2 regions of the Orenia marismortui DSM 5156 genome follow, and region 1 is predicted to be linked to the other one. Evidence: riboswitches for the same ligand, from Rfam matches in the RefSeq annotation. Region 1 holds a riboswitch; the other holds the start of a gene.
What was found. A riboswitch is a leader RNA that binds a small molecule or an ion and turns the genes downstream of it on or off. The one in region 1 is predicted to bind thiamine pyrophosphate.

Region 2: linked by a shared signal. The riboswitch ahead of thiT (energy-coupled thiamine transporter ThiT) and the one ahead of thiD (bifunctional hydroxymethylpyrimidine kinase/phosphomethylpyrimidine kinase) in region 1 are both predicted to bind thiamine pyrophosphate.

The regions. Positions count from the first base shown of each region.
Region 1 is NZ_KB900617.1:237,190-242,492, reverse strand. Features, by position in the region: gene OREMA_RS16935 (leucine-rich repeat domain-containing protein) at 1-1,140, shown strand, start outside; gene OREMA_RS18570 (ribbon-helix-helix domain-containing protein) at 1,159-1,311, opposite strand; gene tnpB (IS200/IS605 family element RNA-guided endonuclease TnpB) at 1,357-2,505, shown strand; TPP riboswitch at 2,681-2,787, shown strand; gene thiD (bifunctional hydroxymethylpyrimidine kinase/phosphomethylpyrimidine kinase) at 3,142-3,936, shown strand; gene thiC (phosphomethylpyrimidine synthase ThiC) at 4,124-5,303, shown strand, end outside.
Region 2 is NZ_KB900618.1:169,087-174,389, reverse strand. Features, by position in the region: gene OREMA_RS0106860 (ECF transporter S component) at 1-196, shown strand, start outside; gene lnt (apolipoprotein N-acyltransferase) at 247-1,740, shown strand; gene OREMA_RS0106850 (hypothetical protein) at 1,786-2,184, opposite strand; TPP riboswitch at 2,411-2,512, shown strand; gene thiT (energy-coupled thiamine transporter ThiT) at 2,587-3,156, shown strand; gene OREMA_RS0106840 (thiamine diphosphokinase) at 3,156-3,794, shown strand; gene OREMA_RS0106835 (4Fe-4S dicluster domain-containing protein) at 4,031-4,285, shown strand; gene OREMA_RS19035 (hypothetical protein) at 4,537-4,707, shown strand.

The sequences.
Region 1 (5,303 bases):
AAGTCATTAAAGGGAATTGAATATATGCACTCCTTAGAAAGATTGAATTTAGCGAAGAATAAGATCAATAATATAAGCCAGATAGGAGAATTAAAGAATTTAATTTACTTAGATCTTTCTTCTAACAGAATAAAGGATATAAGTTCGTTGGAAAAGTTAAAAAAGTTAAAAGAGATTAATCTTAATAGTAATTATATTGAAGATATTAGTGTTCTCAATACTCTATCAGATTTAAAAGTATTAGATATAGGTAATAACCCTATAAGAGATATTACTTTAATTTCAAAATTGAGAAATTTAGAAGAAGTAAAAATCCAACATAATAAAATTAAAGATATAACTTTTTTATTAAAGTTAAGAAGATTAAAATATCTAGATTTAGGTGATAACCATATAGATGATCTTAGTCCATTAGCAAATTTAGATCAATTAAAAGTACTTAAATTAAATAAAAATAAAATTACTGATATAAGACCATTGGTTAAATTAAAAAACTTAGGAGTGCTTGAGATTAGTAGTAATCCTGTTCAAAATATTCAACTATTAGATAGATTAGAAAACTTAGAATCTCTAAAAATTAAAAGAGTTGGTATAGTTAAAATTGATTTTTTATCTGCTTTAAAAGATTTAGAATATTTAGATGCTAGTAATAATTTGATTTCTGATATTTCTCCATTAAGGAACTTAGATAAATTAGAGGAACTATATCTAACAGCTAATCAATTAATTGATCTAAAAGGATTAGAAAAGTTAATCGAATTAAAAGTTCTTAATTTGGGAGATAATAAGATAAATAATCTAGAAAAATTATCTTCTTTATCTCAATTAAAGGATTTACAATTATTTACTAATAGGATAGCTAATATAGAAGTAGTAAATTCTTTAATTAATTTGGAAAGTTTAAATTTAGCTAATAATAAAATTGAAGATTTAAGTCCATTAATGGAACTGTCAGAATTAAAAGAGGTAGATATTAGATTTAATTTGATAGATAAAATTGATGATAATCATAAAATTATTAAAGATTTAAAGGATAGAGATATTAATGTTTATCAGAATCAAGTTAAGCCTTTCACTTTATTTTATAGTGATAGGTCAAAAAGTCTGCTCGCAAACCTCGCGGGCTTGCCCCGAGGATAGAGCAGACGGTCTTAAATTTTATTTTTGGTATTTTTCTCTTACTGCATTTTCAATAAGACTATTAATTGGAATACCAGTATCTTTACTAATATCTCTAACAATATTCATTAATTCTTCATCAATAGTAGTACTAATTTGTTCTCTATTAACTTTGTTCTTAGGTCTAGCCATTTTAAAATCTCCTTGCAGTTTTATATATAAGGAGGTGAGTTGTCAATGACTATCAGAGAAAAAGCCTACAAATTTAGATTATGCCCTAATAAAGAACAGAGAATATTAATCAATAAATCAGTAGGTTGTGCTAGATATGTTTATAATCACTTCTTAGATAAAGCTAAAGAAAATGAATATCAATCATACTCAAAATTTTCTAAACAACTAACTCAACTAAAGAAAGAAATAGAGTGGTTAAAAGAGCCAGATAAATTCAGCTTGCAAAATGCACTTAAAGACTTAGATAGAGCTTTCAAGAATTTCTTTAGTAAAAAATATGATTTTCCTAAATTTAAGTCTAAGAAAAATCCTAAAAACTCCTATCGTACTAATAAATTCACTAGAAGAAGTGGAACTACCAATATTGAGGTTAAGAATAATAAAATTAAATTACCTAAATTAGGTTGGATTAAGTTTAGAAAATCTAAAGAGGTCAAAGGCGAGATATTGAATGTAACAGTAACTAGAACTAATACAGATAAATATTACATTTCAATAGCAGTTAAAGAGAAAATTGAAGAATTACCTAAAGTAGATAAGCAAATAGGAATAGATTTAGGACTTAAAGAGTTTGCTATTATGTCAGATGGTGAGAAGATAGCTAATCCTAGAGTACTAAAGAAATATGAGAAAAAGATTGCTAGACTAAATAAAAGTTTAGCTAGAAAAGAAAAAGGGTCTAATAATTGGTATAAAGCTAAAAAGAAACTAGCTAAGGTTCACGAAAAGGTGGCTAATATTAGACTAGATTTTCTTCATAAGTTGTCAACTAAGCTAATTAAGGAAAATCAACTTATAGCAGTTGAAACTTTAAAGGTGAAGAATATGCTTAAAAATTCTAAGTTAGCGGATTTATCACGTGGGTTTTCAATGAAAACCCTAAGGAAATCCATATCAGATGTTAGTTGGAGTAAGTTTATTGAATTGTTAACTTATAAAGCTAAATGGTATGGGAGGAATTTGGTTAAGATAGATACTTTCTTTGCCAGTAGTCAATTATGTAGCAACTGTGGCTATAAGAACGAGAAAGTTAAAGACTTAAAGATTAGAAAATGGGAATGTCCAGAATGTAAAGATATACACGATAGGGACATTAACGCAAGTTTAAATATCTTAAACGAAGGATTAAAAATAAAGGCAAGTAGCACTTAGGATATGTACCGTTGGACTAACGGGAAGTTACGCTTAGGAGATATGAGTAGTGGCTACACTCTCAGCCTAAGAATCCTCGTGGGCTTGCCCCGAGGAGGGTCAAGGTTATTATATATATTCTATTGAAATTATGCTATTAATTTAATATAATGTTAGTAGAAAAATAAAATAAGCGAGTTACTGCTGGGGGAGTTATGTTATAGCTGAGAAAGAAATTTGATTTCTTGACCCCTTGAACCTGATCTAGGTAATACTAGCGGAGGGAAGTGGGCTTTTGAGAAGATGCTTTATATGCATTGCTCTATCTATTTATAAATTCAAAAGCACAGTTCCTACATGGAGCTGTGCTTTTGAATTTGTAGTGTTAGTATCTTGGTATTATGTACTAGTTAAACTCTTATATAAATAGTATTATTTAATGGATATATTGCGATACTTTTAGGTGATAGGTCATAGGGGTTGGGCGTTAGTTTTTCCTAATACCTATCGCCTATCTCCTAGCGCCGAAACTGTCGCAATATCATTATATTGTATCAATGTTACTATTTAAATTTAACTAGATAACGTGTTAGTATAGTATTTATACATATACACTAACACTAATCAATCACATTAATAAATAAGGAGGTAATAACTATGAAACAAGCATTGACAATTGCAGGATCTGATTCTGGAGGAGGAGCAGGTATTCAGGCTGACTTAAAGACAATGACAGCTTTTGGAGTCTATGGTGCTTCAGTGATTACTGCTATAACTGCTCAAAATACATTAGGGGTTCAGAGTTTTGAAGCTGTGAGTATAGATTTAGTTTCTAAGCAACTTGATTCAGTATTAAGTGACTTAGATTTTGCTGCTTTAAAGACAGGAATGTTAGCTAATAGTAAAATTATTAAGATAGTAGCAGAGAAAGTTAAAGAGTATAAAGTCAATAATTTAGTGGTTGATCCAGTAATGGTAGCTACTAGCGGTGATATTCTGTTAGCTAAAGAAGCTATTACTACTATTAAAGATAAGTTGATTCCTCTAGCTAAAATAATAACGCCCAATTTAAATGAAGCCAAAGTTTTAAGTGGCAGAAGGATAGATGAAGAATTATCTTTAGAGGTTTTAGCTAGTGAATTACATAAGCTTGGTTGTGAATATGTCTTAGTTAAAGGCGGCCACCAAAAAGGAGATATTGCTAAGGATCTACTTTTTGATGGGGTAGATTTTGTTGAGTATACTGCTAAAAGGGTTGATACTAAGGATACCCATGGTACTGGATGTACTTTATCTGCGGCTATAGCTAGTAACTTAGCTTTAGGATATGATATCAAAGAGACTATAGAAAGGAGTAAGAGGTATATAACTGAGGCAATTAAAGCCGGTTGTAAGGTAGGTAAGGGAAATAATCCAGTCAATCACTTTTCTAGAGTATATAGTCTAGAGTGAGAATTGAGAATTGAGAATTGAGAATTGAGAATTGAGAATTGAGAATGCAGGAAAAATTTAACTAATGTTTTTTACTAGATGGAGTCTGAAAGACTAACAGAGTGATGGGAGGGATTTTTTAGTTTTTACTTTTCACTTATCACCTGTTATTCGTTACTGAACTTAAAATAAAGGGAGGAATTTTAAAATGACACAGATGACAAAAGCAAAAGCAGGAGAGATAACAGCTGAGATGAAAAGGGTTGCAGAAAAAGAGGGGGTAAATGTAGAGTTTATTCGTCAAGGAGTAGCAGAGGGTACAATAGTGATCCCTGCCAATAAGAATCATAAAAACTTAGATCCAAATGCCTTTGGAAAGGGATTATCAACTAAAGTAAATGCTAATTTTGGTACATCAGAGGATTATCCAGAGATAGATAAAGAGTTAAAGAAGCTAGAGGTATCTATAGAGGCAGGTGCTGATGCAGTAATGGATTTATCTACAGGAGAGAAGATAAATGAGACAAGAAGAGCAATTTTAGACAAAGCTACTGTACCTTTAGGAACAGTTCCAATCTATCAGGCTACAGTAGAGACCTTGCAAGCTGGTAAGGCAATTATAGATATGAGTGTTGATGATCTATTTACTGTAATTGAAGAGCAGGCTAAAGATGGTGTTGATTTTATTACTGTTCACTGTGGTCTAACTTTGGAGACGATTCGTCATTTAAGAGATGAAGGAAGGGTTACCGATATAGTTAGTCGTGGGGGTTCTTTTATGACTGGCTGGATGCTACATAATAATTCTGAAAATCCATTATATGAGTATTATGATAGATTATTAGATATTTGTTACAAATATGATGTAACTTTAAGTTTAGGTGATGGACTAAGACCTGGTTCTTTAGCTGATGCTACAGATAGAGCACAGATTCATGAGTTATTGGTATTAGGGGAACTAGTAGATAGGGCTAGAGCTGCTGAGGTACAGGTAATGGTAGAAGGGCCAGGTCATGTTCCTTTTGATCAGATTGAGACTAATATTAAGATACAAAAAGAATTATGTAAGGATGCTCCCTTTTATGTATTAGGGCCTTTGGTTACAGATATCGCTTTAGGTTATGATCATATTACAGCGGCTATTGGTGGGACATTGGCTGCTAGTGCTGGAGCAGATTTCTTATGTTATGTAACTCCTGCTGAGCATATTGGTTTGCCAAGTATTGAGGATGTTCGCGAGGGAGTAATTGCTAGTAAAATTGCTGCCCATGCTGCTGATATAGCTAAAGGGGTACCTGGGGCTAAAGAGAGAGATCTAGAGATGGCTAAAGCAAGAAAGAATTTAGATTGGGAAAGACAGATTGAACTGTCGATCGATCCTAAAAAGG
Region 2 (5,303 bases), on a different contig from region 1:
TAAATACTTAGGCATTATTATTGCCTCTTTATTTAAGTTTTTGGTGTTATCGATTGCAGTTAAATTCTTAATTGATGTACCAGCTAAGATAGCTCAGCTAATGCAAACTCCACAATTGATAACAGCCTTAACTGGTGGTTTTTTGGCATTATTTATCTTTACCTATATTATGAAAACTAATCTAGATCAAGAATAGATTTCAACAAGAATTATAAATTTATTACTTGTTTATAAGAGAGGAAGAAAATGATGATACATTCTTTATTAGCTATTTTAGCAGGTCTGTTATTGGGGATTCCTTTTAAATTTCCTAGTTTAGCATTATTGGCTTGGGTAGGATTAATCCCATTCTTATTCGCCTTAGAAGGAGAGAATAAGAAAAGATCCTTTTATTTAGGATGGATTATGGGGTTATCATTCTTAGCTATTAGTAGTTATTGGCTGGTTAATCCATTGATTAATTTTAGTGGGTATCCTTTAGCTATCTGTATTCTTATCTTTATATTAGCTATATCTATCCTTAGTTTATATTTTGCTTTGTTTGCTTTTATATTAAAAACTGTAGAATCTAAGTTAAGTTTAGCTGTATTTATTGTAGTACCAATAGTTTGGACAGCAGTTGAATTTTTACGGAGTATCTTTTCTTTTCAATTTTTATTTGCTTTCCTTGCTTACTCTCAGAGTTTTATTCCTGAGTTAATTCAGTTAGCTGAATATGGTGGCTTATACTTAGTTACTTTTATTATTGTCTTAGTAAATACTCTTCTTTATCTTTTTATTAAGAAGAAAAATAAAAGCTATGGAATAATAGCTATTTCAATCTTTGTTTTAGTATTTTCTTATGGATCTTTAGTTTTAAAGCAGAATAACAATATCTCCAAGGAAGTAGCTATCGGAATTGTTCAGCCTAATATACCTCAAAATATTAAAATGAGTTCAAAACACCAAAGAGAAGTAGTGGATAAGCTACTAAAATTATCATCGAAAGAATTAGAACAGAATGATCCTGATCTATTAATTTGGCCTGAAACAGCCATTTTAAGGACCTATTATAAAAGTAGAGGCTTTCCTTATCACTTGCCTAAAGATACTCCACTATTTATTGGTGGTTTTGCTAGAGAAGGTGAGAATCTAGAGAAAACATTAAACAGTTCCTTCTTATTTGATGAAAATAGAAGAATTGTAGACCGATATAGTAAGAATAAACTGGTTCCTTGGGGAGAATATGTACCATTTCCTAATTTGATTCCTGATATAATAGAAAGTAATTTAAATCATTTAACCCCAGGAAAGGAATTGAATTCTTTTAATTATAATAAAATTACTTGGGTGAGTCCAATTTGTTCTGAAGTTCTAAATCCTTTTTATGTTAGAGATTTATATGATCAAAATGATTTTATGGTTAACATCTCTAATGAAGCTTGGTTTGAAGAGAGTCATGCTTCTTTACAGGTTTTACAAGCCGTTATATTTAGGGCAGTAGAACACAGGGCTCCTATTGTCAAAGTAGGTAACACAGGTATTAGTGGAGTGATAAACCAAAATGGAAAAGTACTAATTAGAACTGACATTTTTGAAACTAAAACATTAACTTTTAATTTAGCTATTCCAGTACGTAAAGAAACAATATATTATAAGTATGGAAACGTATTTGGATGGACACTTTTATTAATAACTTTCTTTATTTTATCTAAAATTTATCTAGAAAGAAAAGAATTTCTCATAAGTTCAAATAAGTAGAATTAAATAAAAAAAGAGTGGCTAAAGAGCCACTCTTTTTTATTTCTATGTTATCTTTTTAGCTTTTTCTTGATCAATTAATTGAGAAGCAGAGTTTTCCTTTGCTTTTCTGTTATTTAGCTTATTAATCAAATTAAATATAACAGCTAGAATAATAAATAGATCAATAAATAAAGTTATTAAAATTGCGACCTTTCCTAAGCTAAAACTCTGTAGATCTTGAAGCGTTATAATATTTGCTAGAGCTTCTGCTTTGTTAGAATAAGCAACAAATATCAGTAATGCTGAAACATATATTAGGCTATTAGAAATAAATCTAAAAAAGTGATTTATTAACTCTTTCTTTTCTCTTTCATCTGAATAATTTAAATTTTTTAAAAGAATAATAGCCTGTGTTAAAACTATAAGTATAAAAGAAGTACCAATAATTAATTCTGTGTTCATTAAATTTCCTCCTTTATAAATTATTTAGATCAATTTTAAGTAATCTCTATTATTTAGAGTCTTAATCTAATAAGCCTCTTCTTCATTAACTTGCTTTAATATTATTGTAACATATTATAGATACTTTTCAATATAAATAATAATCCTTTTAGCTTTGAACTTTCTCTTAAGTTATTGCAGCTCAAGTTATATTTTGTTATAATTATATTAAAATTCAATATAATAAAAAGCACACTAGGGGTGTCTGAAAAGACTGAGAAGAGTTGTTACTCTAACTCTATAACCTGATCTGGATAATACCAGCGTAGGGAAGTGGTTATTTTAAATTAGCTAAAAACCACTTCTTTGTAAATGGAAGTGGTTTTTATTATATAATTAATTATTTTAGAAAGGATGATAATTTTGCAGAATAATAAAATTCAAGAATTAACTGAATTAGGAGTTGCACTAGCTTTAGCTACAATTTTGAGCTTTTTAAAGCTTTATGAGATGCCTCAAGGAGGTTCTTTGACTTTGGAGATGCTTCCAATCATCTTTATTTCTTTGCGTTGGGGATGGAAGAAAGGGTTCTTTTTAGGTGCTACATATGGGGTTTTACAATTGCTATTAGGTGCTAAAATATATTATCCTAGCCAAGCATTTATTGATTATCCTCTAGCTTTTGGACTTTTAGGTTTTTCTGGCTTAGTATCTAAACTTTTTGATGAAGCAAATTTCAAGATTAAGTCTATTCTAATAGTTATGGCTACATTATTAGGAGGGAGCTTTAGATTTCTAGCTCATGTAATTTCAGGTGTAGTCTTTTTTGGAAAGTATGCTCCTGAAGGTGTAGATGTTTGGGTTTATTCTTTAGGATATAATGCAACTTATATGATTCCTCAAATTATAATTACTATTGTAGCTATGATCTTATTAGACAAAGGCTTAGCCAATACCTCATTAAACGAAGTAAATAATAGGGAAGCTAAATAATGAAGAAGGTTGTTTTATTTATTAATGGTGAGCTACGAGGTGAAAAAGATTTTTATCTAAACTATATAAGGGATAATGATAAGATCATTTGCGCAGATGGAGGGGCAAAACATACTTATAAGTTAGGATTGATACCTGATTTAATTTTAGGAGATTTAGATTCTATTCCAGCTGAAGTTTTTAATTATTATCAAAAAAAAGGTGTCGAGTTTTCTAAGTATCCCGCTAATAAAGATAAGACCGATACACAGTTAGTCTTAGAGAAGTTAATAGGAGAGAGCTATGATGAGATAATTATCTTTGCTGCTTTAGGTGGCCGTTTAGATCATACTTTAGCAAACTTATACTTATTAGAACATTTTAATGCTGATGATTTTAATATTAAGTTAATAAGCCAGTATGAGACTGTAGAACTAATAACTGATGAAAAGCAGATAGTTAATAAAACAAATAAAACAGTATCTTTTTTGCCCTTGACTAGAGAGGTTAAAGGAGTATATTTAACTGGCTTTAAATATAAACTAGTGGATGCAGTATTTACACGAGGTGATACTTTAGGCTTAAGCAATATAATTAAATCAAAAGTAGCTAAGGTTGAAATTTCTAAAGGAAAGATGTTAATGATCATTAATAATTAAATAGAATAAAAGAGTAATAAAAACCTAACTTTTAGTTAGGTTTTTATTATTTCAAAGTTATTATATCTAATATTTATACAATGCAATTAATAATCTCTCGCTATTATCGGGGGTTTGATACAAAGGGATGTATATTTATAATTTTTTGCTGGAGAACAAAGTATTCTTCACCATTTTATTGCTTGAATAATAGAATAAAAAGAGTGGCTTAATTATTTAAAGAGTAGGTGAGGAGATTGGATGAATATTCTATTGCTAAAAGAAGGAACGGTGAAGAATATCTATTAAAATACATTGACCAAATTGATTATGAAAAATGTATAGGATGTTCCAATTGTGTTAAAGCATGTGGAGCAGATGTTTTAAGGATGGTAAATACCTCTCACGGTTATAAAGTTAAAATAATTGCAGCAGAAAGATGTTTAGGGGAAGGTCATTGCTTAAAAAAGTGTCCAACGGATGCTTTAAAATTAAAGCCCCAGCAAATATAAAGTTAATAAGTGTAACTATTAAAGAACTGTGGAATGATAGATAAAGCGACAGTTTCGGAGTTAGGCTTTAGGAGCTAGGACATAGAAAGATCTTACTAACTCCTATGACCTATCGCCTAGCACCTAAAAGTGTCTTTTTATATCTATTAAGTTTTATACTTAGTAAATAAAATAGCTTTATTTTTAAGAATTTCTATGTTAAACTAAGGGACAGAAAGCATAAAAGCAAAAAACAGGAGGTAAAAATTAATATGCCAATTAAAGAGTGTTTATTAGAAAATAAAACTTGCAATAACTGCGGAGAATGCTTGATCTGTGATTTAGATAGAAGCAAAAATTGTAATAATTGTATGGAATGTATTGATACTAATATAGATTTTAATGCCATAGGAATAGATGACGTAGTATATGATGAAGAATAAAAACAAAATATTATTATCCTAAAAAAACATCTGCTTGTATAGTAGATGTTTTTTTATAACTATTTTTCTGTTTAGAACGTTAAATATAGAAAAAGATTATATTTGAATTTGTTGTTGAACTTTTAAATTGAATTTAAGTTAAAGCAAAATGATAATTTTAGACCTTAAATTCAATGAAAAACAGAATAGAAAGTCGATAAAATATACAAGCAAATATTAAGACTTTGCGATTTGGGGCGATGGACTTTAGTGTGTTAAATTCTGCTTTTTATTGAGGATTATTATGAAAAATACAGATAAAACTAAGAAGAATCCTAAATTATCATTAGTTCATAGTAAATTAACAGCTCGATGGAGAAAATAAGAATAAAATTACAAAATAAAAGCTTTTGAACAAGTTTAGAATCTTTTTTGAAGATCAGAGGTCTATATTGCTAGGTGTAAAGAGAAAAGTGTATAAGGAGGGGATTATTATAAAGGTATTATTGTTTTATATTATTGCGCAAAATATGTATTTTGCGCAATAATGAGGTTAAAATAATATTATTCCCGAATTTAAATAATATTATACCTATATTTGCAATATTTTATTCTGG